Regions from separate parts of the Streptococcus canis genome, predicted to be linked through region 1. Evidence: predicted binding sites of a transcription regulator. Region 1 holds the regulator's gene; the other holds the start of a gene.
The links. Region 1 encodes HrcA, which represses chaperone genes, less so after heat shock. Its sites were predicted from a motif close to TTAGCACTCNNNNNNNNNGAGTGCTAA; they were not measured.
Positions count from the first base shown of each region.

Region 2: EL097_RS06320 (ATP-dependent Clp protease ATP-binding subunit) is a predicted target of HrcA. The motif match lies at 2,360-2,386, and genes of this name have one in related genera.

Region 1 is NZ_LR134293.1:982,685-986,771, forward strand. Features, by position in the region: gene EL097_RS05105 (histidine phosphatase family protein) at 1-566, shown strand, start outside; gene EL097_RS05110 (M15 family metallopeptidase) at 556-1,296, shown strand; gene EL097_RS05115 (glucosaminidase domain-containing protein) at 1,296-1,868, shown strand; gene hrcA (heat-inducible transcriptional repressor HrcA) at 2,001-3,035, shown strand; gene grpE (nucleotide exchange factor GrpE) at 3,077-3,619, shown strand; gene dnaK (molecular chaperone DnaK) at 3,995-4,087, shown strand, end outside.
Region 2 is NZ_LR134293.1:1,230,684-1,234,770, forward strand. Features, by position in the region: gene EL097_RS06320 (ATP-dependent Clp protease ATP-binding subunit) at 1-2,244, opposite strand, end outside; gene EL097_RS06325 (YkuJ family protein) at 2,545-2,775, shown strand; gene EL097_RS06330 (amino acid ABC transporter permease) at 2,902-3,588, shown strand; gene EL097_RS06335 (amino acid ABC transporter ATP-binding protein) at 3,588-4,087, shown strand, end outside.

The DNA of each region.
Region 1 (4,087 bases):
CTGGTGTTCCTTTTAAAGCCGCTTTTTCAAGTGATTCAGGGCGAACCATGCAAACCATGGACATTATTTTGAGAGAATCGGAAAACGAATTTCTCCCTTACACACGCGATAAACGCATTCGTGAGTGGTGCTTTGGTAGCCTTGATGGGGCTTATGATTCAGAGTTATTCTTAGGTGTTCTTCCAAGAACAAAAGTCTTTGAAAACCGTGACAACTTGCGTGATGTCCCTTATTCTGAATTAGCAGAAAGCATCGTAGAAGTTGATACGGCTAACTGGGCAGAACCATGGGAAGTCCTCCGCAAACGTATTTGGGACGGTTTTGAAGCTATCGCCCTATCTATTCAAAATGCTGGTGGTGGCAACGCCCTTGTGGTGAGTCATGGCATGACGATTGGTACTTTTATGTGGCTAATCGATCCAGATCGTGAAAAACAATATATTGATAATGGTAGTGTTACGGTTGTCGAATTTGAAGATGGGGAATTTACCATTAAAACTATTGGAGACATGAGTTACCGTTACCGTGGTCGTGAAATAATAGAAGCAATGTCAAATGAAACATAATCAGTTAAAACCCTTATTCCAATTACTCGTTGTTGGTCTGTTCTTGGGAGGTATCTACCTTTTTATTAAACCAGAAAAGCAAGTCTTACCGACCACACCCCAACACAAGGCAGCCAGTCAGCAAGTGGTCAAGCAAAAGAAATCATCCACAAGGCTCCCCAAGGTGTCTCCGAAAGACTGGGAATTGGTCTTGGTCAATCGTGACCATATCACTGAGGAAATGAGCCCAGAATTGGTTGACGTGAATGGCATTTCTGTTGACAAACGCATTGAACAAGCTACCGCTGATTTTTTAGCGGCAGCTCAAGCCATTGACCCTCAAGAACACCTTATTTCAGGCTATCGCTCAGTAGCCTATCAAGCGGAGCTTTATCAATCTTATCTTAGCCAAGAAATGGCCAAGGATCCTAGTTTAACACAAGAAGCTGCGGAAGCTTTGGTGCAGACCTATTCTCAGCCAGCAGGTGCCAGTGAACACCAGACAGGACTAGCTATTGATATGAGTACCGTAGATAGCTTAAATGCTAGCGATCCACAAGTAGCCAAGGCTGTTCAAAAAATAGCACCTGAATATGGTTTTGTGCTGCGGTTTCCAGATGGGAAAAAACAAAGCACAGGGGTTGGTTATGAGGATTGGCATTACCGTTATGTGGGGAAGGCCTCAGCCCGTTATATGACCCAGCATAACCTTACTCTAGAAGAATATATCACTGCTTTGAAGGAGAAATGATGAGAAGCCGACTGAAATTACCCTATTTTGTAGGGCTCCTACTCTTCTTTTTGATTTTGATGATTGGCCCTCTGCTTGTTAATGGAAGAACGGCTAGCGCCACCAAAGAGATTAAGGTAGGCTACACCCAAGAGCAACTGATTCAAAGCATTGGTCCAGAAGTGAAGCCTCTGGCAGAGTATTATGGAGTCAGCCCCTCTGTTTTGATTGGCCAAATCCTGTTAGACACCAAAGATGGCAAGACCTTGCTAGCTGCTAAGTATCATAATCTCTTTAACAAAGAAGCAGCAGTGGGACAGGCAGCCATTACATTAAAATCTCCTAAGCAAAACAACCGAAAAATTAGGTATGCTGTTTATAAAGATAGAGAAAGTGCTATCAGAGATTACCTAAGCATGCTTAGCCAAGGGAACATCGCTGACAAAGGCTTGTACCGAAGTCTAGCAACAGAAAAAGGCTATAAAATTCCAGCTCAAAGCTTACAAGACTATCTTCACCCCGATGATAAAACTTACGCAAAACGTTTGATTCAAGTCATTGAGGACAAGAATTTAACAAGCTATGATCAATAGAATTAGCACTCTTTGAAAAGAGTGCTAATTTTTTGAGTTTTTCCCTTGACATGCGTGTTGGAAGGAGTATAATGGAATTATAAATTAGCAGTCTGATACATAGAGTGCTAAGTGAAAGGAAGTGGTTGGTTTGTGATTACCGAGCGTCAAAACGACATCTTAAACCTTATTGTGGAATTGTTTACGCAGACCCATGAACCAGTCGGCTCAAAAGCTTTACAGTCTGTTATAGATTCTAGTAGTGCTACTATCAGAAATGACATGGCTAAGCTGGAAAAACTGGGCCTCCTTGAAAAAGCACATACTTCTAGCGGACGGATGCCGAGTGCTGCAGGGTTTAAGTATTTTGTGGAACACTCACTAAGTTTAGATAGCATTGATGAACAAGATGTCTATCAGATGGTCAAAGCCTTTGATTTTGAAGCCTTTAGACTGGAAGATCTTCTGGCTAAGGCCAGTCAAATTTTAGCAGAAATTACGGGCTATACGGCTGTAATTTTAGATGTGGAACCTGCTAGGCAAAAATTAACGGCCTTTGATATTGTTCAATTGTCCAATCATGATGCCTTAGCTGTGCTTACCTTGGACGAATCAAAACCCTTAACCGTTCAGTTTGCCATTCCCAAAAATTTCCTTAGCAAAGACCTTTTAGTTCTCAAGGAAATTGTGGATGAGCGTCTATTAGGTAGGGACGTGATGGCTGTTCATTATAAATTACGAACAGAAATTCCACAGGTTGTTCAAAAGTATTTCACAGTGACAGACAACGTCTTGGATCTGTTTGCTTACATCTTTGCTGGTCTTTTCCAAGAAACGATTTTTGTTTCAGGAAAGGTAGCTTCTCTTGATTATGCTGGCTTAGCTACCTATCAATTTCTTGACCATGAGCAACAGTTGGCCCTGTCAATTAGGCAGAGCATGGCAGAAGATGATATGGCGATCGTTCAAGTGGCAGAAAGTCGAGAAGCAGCTCTGGCCAATGTCACCCTGTTGACTTACAAATTTTTAATTCCTTATCGTGGTTTTGGGCTGCTTAGCCTAATCGGACCGATTGATATGGATTATCGCCGTAGTGTCAGTTTGATGAATGTTATCGGACGTATTCTGGCAGTTAAATTAAGAGATTACTACCGTTATTTGAATAGTAATCACTATGAAGTTAACTAGCGCAGCTTATTGATTGAAAATATAAGAAAGAGGTATAGCCCTTGTCAAAAAAAGAAAAAAAAGAACAGGTCAAGCAAGAAGCTATCGACGAGGTTGTTGAGACAACTGAAGAGACAAAAGATAACGTCGTTGAAGAAACTCCTGAGAAAACAGACTTGGAATTGGCTAATGAACGCGCAGAAGACTTTGAAAACAAGTACCTCCGCGCTCACGCTGAGATGCAAAACATTCAACGCCGTGCCAACGAAGAACGTCAAAACTTGCAACGTTACCGTTCGCAAGACTTAGCGAAAAAAATTCTCCCAAGCCTTGATAATTTAGAACGTGCTTTAGCTGTTGAAGGGCTGACAGACGATGTCAAAAAAGGCCTTGAAATGGTTCAAGAGAGCCTTGTTCAAGCCCTTAAAGAAGAAGGGATTGAAGAAGTGGCTGTAGAAAGCTTTGATCACAATCTCCATATGGCTGTTCAAACCTTGCCAGCAGACGATGACCACCCAGCAGATAGCATTGCACAAGTTTTCCAAAAAGGCTACAAACTCCATGAGCGCTTGCTAAGACCAGCCATGGTGGTAGTTTATAATTAAGATGCAAAGGGCGTAAAAAGCGAAAAGAAAATAGGAAACCAATGATGTGTGTTTACCCTCAGGAAGACTTATTTTTATCACGATGCTTTTAGCGCCTGCTCAATTGAGCTATCTCACTTGACCGAAATGTCAGTAAACTAAGAAATGACAATATTAAAACGTTCATTTAACTGCGCTAGCAATGAAGCGAACGTAGTGAGTGTTATTGGATTTGTCCCCGCTGAGGTAAGGGTAAGAGCCCTTTAAAAGAGCTATTACTTGGAAACTTTTGAGACTCTAGGCTCAACAGTTAGCCATGAAACCGAAGGTTTGCTGGTGTCCCAACCTCCTAAGGGAACAATCAAAAGAAAATAAAATTCAGAAGAGGAAATAAACATGAGTAAAATTATCGGTATTGACTTAGGTACAACTAACTCAGCAGTCGCAGTTCTTGAAGGATCTGAATCAAAAATCATTGCTAACCCAGAA
Region 2 (4,087 bases), 250 kb from region 1:
TTTAGCGGCTTTAATCATAATGTTCCCATTGCTTGTCATAACGGCACGCAAGTCTTTTTCAGTTGGATGTTCTAAATAGTAGTCTGTAATAGCATCTTCAATGTAATCTTGAATGGTGCGACGAAGAGGTCGAGCGCCCATTTTAGGATCATAGCCTAGGTCAACTAATTTTTCTTTGACCTTTTGTGTCACATCTAGGTCGATATTATTGTAAGCTAAGCGTTGATTAACATCAGCTAACATTAAATCAACGATGTGTAGGAGGTTATCCTTGCTCAAGGCCTTAAATTCGATAATACCATCAAAACGGTTCATGAATTCTGGGCTGAAGAAGTTGCTTAATTCACCTAGAACAGAATTTGTTCGTCCTTCTCTAGCCGCACCAAATCCGACAGAAGCTTCACTCTTGCCTGTTCCAGCATTGGAAGTCATGATAATAATGGTGTCCTTGAAGCTGACTGTTCGTCCTTGACCATCTGTTAAACGGCCATCATCAAGAACTTGCAAGAACATGTGCATGACGTCAGGATGGGCTTTTTCCACCTCATCTAAGAGAATAAGGGAATACGGATTGCGACGAACTTGTTCGGTTAACTGTCCGGCTTCTTCATAACCGACATAACCTGGAGGTGCTCCGACTAATTTGGCGACAGCGTGTTTTTCCATGTATTCGGACATGTCAAAGCGAATCATGTTGTCTGCCGAGCCAAAGAGTTCAATAGCCAGCTGTTTAGACAATTCCGTTTTACCGACCCCAGTCGGTCCAACAAAAAGGAAGGAACCGATTGGACGATTTGGCGTACCAAGTCCCACGCGGTTACGACGAATAGCCTTAGCAATTTTATCAACAGCATCGTCTTGTCCAATCACGTGTGCTTTTAGATCGTTGGCTAAATTTACAAGTTGAGACTGTTCTTTTTCTTTCAAGTCTCCAACTGGAATATTAGTTTTTTGCTCTACAATAGCTTCAATGTTTTTTTCAGTAATGATTGGAATATCTTGCTCATTGACTTTTTGAGCCTGCATTTCTTTGTATTTTGCAATTTGATCGCGGAAATAAGCGGCGCGTTCATAGTCTTCGTCTCGAGTAGCTTGGGCTTTGAGATTTTCTGCTTCAATAAGGCGTTTGTCAATCTCTTTCGGATCAACAAAGTTGAGGGTTAAATTCATTTTGGAACCAGCTTCGTCCAAGAGGTCAATAGCCTTATCTGGAAGAAAACGGTCTTGAATATAGCGGTTGGATAAATGAGCGGCAGCTTCAATAGCAGCTGGGCTATATTTGACATGATGGTAGTCTTCGTATTTGGGTTGGATACCTTTTAAAATCGTAATGGTTTCTTCTACAGAAGGTTCGTCAACTTTCACCGGCTGCATGCGTCGTTCTAAGGCGGCATCTTTTTCAATAATACGGTATTCATTTAAGGTGGTAGCACCGACGAGCTGTAATTCACCACGGGCTAAGGCTGGTTTTAAAATATTACCAGCATCCATATTGCCATCGCCAGCAGAACCGGCACCGACAATCTCATGAATTTCATCAATGAAGAGAATGACATCCTTGCGATTGCGAATTTCTTCCATTAATTTCTGCATGCGCTCTTCAAATTGACCACGGATACCTGTTCCCTGAACAAGACTAACCACATCAAGACGGATAACTTGTTTGCCCTGCAATTTATGAGGAACAGTACCATCAACAATTTTTTGAGCCAAACCTTCTACAACAGCAGTTTTACCAACTCCTGGCTCACCAATAAGCACAGGATTATTTTTGGTTCGGCGATTGAGGATTTCAATCACACGGGTGATTTCCTCATCACGGCCGATAACAGGGTCAATATCGCCATGCCTTGCAATATCGGTCACGTTAATGCCAAATTCTTCTAGTAGGCCTTTTGCTTGCTGATTTGGGGCTTGCGGCTGTGGTTGCCCTTGCCCATTATAATTGCCACCGTGACGTCCTCCTCCGTTGCCATTTTGGCCCGCTTGTGTAGGCGGTGTATTAGGAAGATTACCGAAGGCTCTAAAATTATTGAGGTCGCCGAAAAAGTCATCAAAGAAAGGATGTGAAGACCGATCTTGGGCTTTTTGTCCTCTGTTTAGGCCACCTAAAATAGGATTGGTTGGGTCTGTTTTCATGATTTGGTAACAGTTTTGACAAAGGTCAACCTGTCTTTGTTTTCCATTAACATTTGTGTAAAGATGAATGGTTGATTCGTTTAAATTACAATTTTGACAAAGCATAATATACCTCCGAGGGTTTATCTAAAAAGTCAAAGTCATTTAGTCAAAAATGGTCAAACTTTATACTCATATTATAGCACCACGGCTTGGGAAATCAAGTAAAAAGCTTATCATTTTAGCACTTTACTATGGAGAGTGATAAATTGGAGAATGCTCTGCCATTCTGCCAATAAGGTTAAGTGTCAGTGGTCACAAAAGGCGAAAAAACCGCAAAATGTTAAGAAAAATGCCACTTTTCTTGTTAGTTTCCCCTGATTTGTGTTAAAATAATAGGGATAAAAAACGAATAGGAGAAACGAAATGGAATCACATTTGGTGAGAATCATCAATCGTTTGGAATTGATGGTAACAGATGGCGGTAATCTCAAGCGAAATTTTGAACGTGATGGTGTTGTTGTTGCAGAAGTTGCCTTTTCAAATGACCCTGAAAATGGACCAGTTTTCACATTGCGTGATGTTGAAGCACGTGAGTCATATTCCTTTGATAGTATTGACTTGATTGCAATGGAAATCTACGATTTATTATATTAAGCATGACATAGTAAAGAGACTTGCCTGAGGCAGGTTTTTTTATTGTCAAAAAGTGTTGTATTAATATTCATCGAATGGTATAATTATCTTTATTATAATCAACCTAGGATTTATGAGGAGATATAGATGGATTTGTCATTCTTGCCCAAATACTGGGCCTACTTTAACTACGGTGTACTTGTCACCGTTATGATTTCTGTCAGCATTGTCTTTTTTGGCACCCTTATTGGTGTTTTGGTCACCTTGATTAAACGTAGTCAAGTGAAGCCGTTGACCTGGATCGCTAATCTTTACGTTTGGGTCTTTCGGGGAACACCTATGGTGGTTCAAATCATGATTGCCTTTGCTTGGATGCATTTTAACGATATGCCCACTATTAGTTTTGGGGTTTTGGACTTGGATTTTTCAAGACTCCTTCCTGGTATTATTATCATTTCATTGAATAGTGGCGCTTATATTTCAGAAATTGTTAGAGCAGGTATTGAGGCTGTGCCAAAAGGGCAATTAGAAGCGGCTTATTCACTAGGGATTCGTCCTCGAAATGCCATGCGTTATGTGATTTTGCCTCAGGCCTTTAAAAATATTTTGCCAGCCTTAGGAAATGAATTTATTACTATTATTAAGGATAGTGCTCTTTTACAAACCATTGGGGTGATGGAACTTTGGAATGGTGCCCAATCGGTGGTAACGGCTACTTATTCTCCCATTTCCCCCTTACTGGTGGCTGCTTTTTACTACTTAATGGTCACAACAGTGATGTCACAGTTATTGTCAGTATTAGAACGTCGCATGGCGCAAGGAGGTAATCATTAATGACTGAGGCTATTATTTCAATTAAAGACTTGCACAAGTATTATGATCACAATGAAGTGCTTAAAGGAATTGATTTAGACATCATGCCAGGAGAGGTTGTGGTGATTATCGGACCTTCTGGTTCTGGGAAATCAACCTTGCTTCGAACCATGAATCTTTTGGAAGTACCGACCAAGGGACAGATTAGTTTTGAAGGGGTTGATATTACCGATAAGAAGAATGATATTTTTAGCATGCGCGAAAAAATGGGAATGGTTTTCCAGCAGTTTAACCTCTTTTCCAATATGACTGTTTTAGAAAATATCACCTTATCGCCAATCAAAACCAAGGGAATGGCTAAAGCAGAGGCTGACAAAACAGCCTTGAACTTGTTGGACAAAGTTGGATTATCAGAAAAAGCCAAGGCTTATCCTGCTAGCCTTTCTGGTGGGCAGCAGCAGCGGATTGCCATTGCGCGTGGACTAGCTATGGATCCAGATGTTTTACTCTTTGATGAACC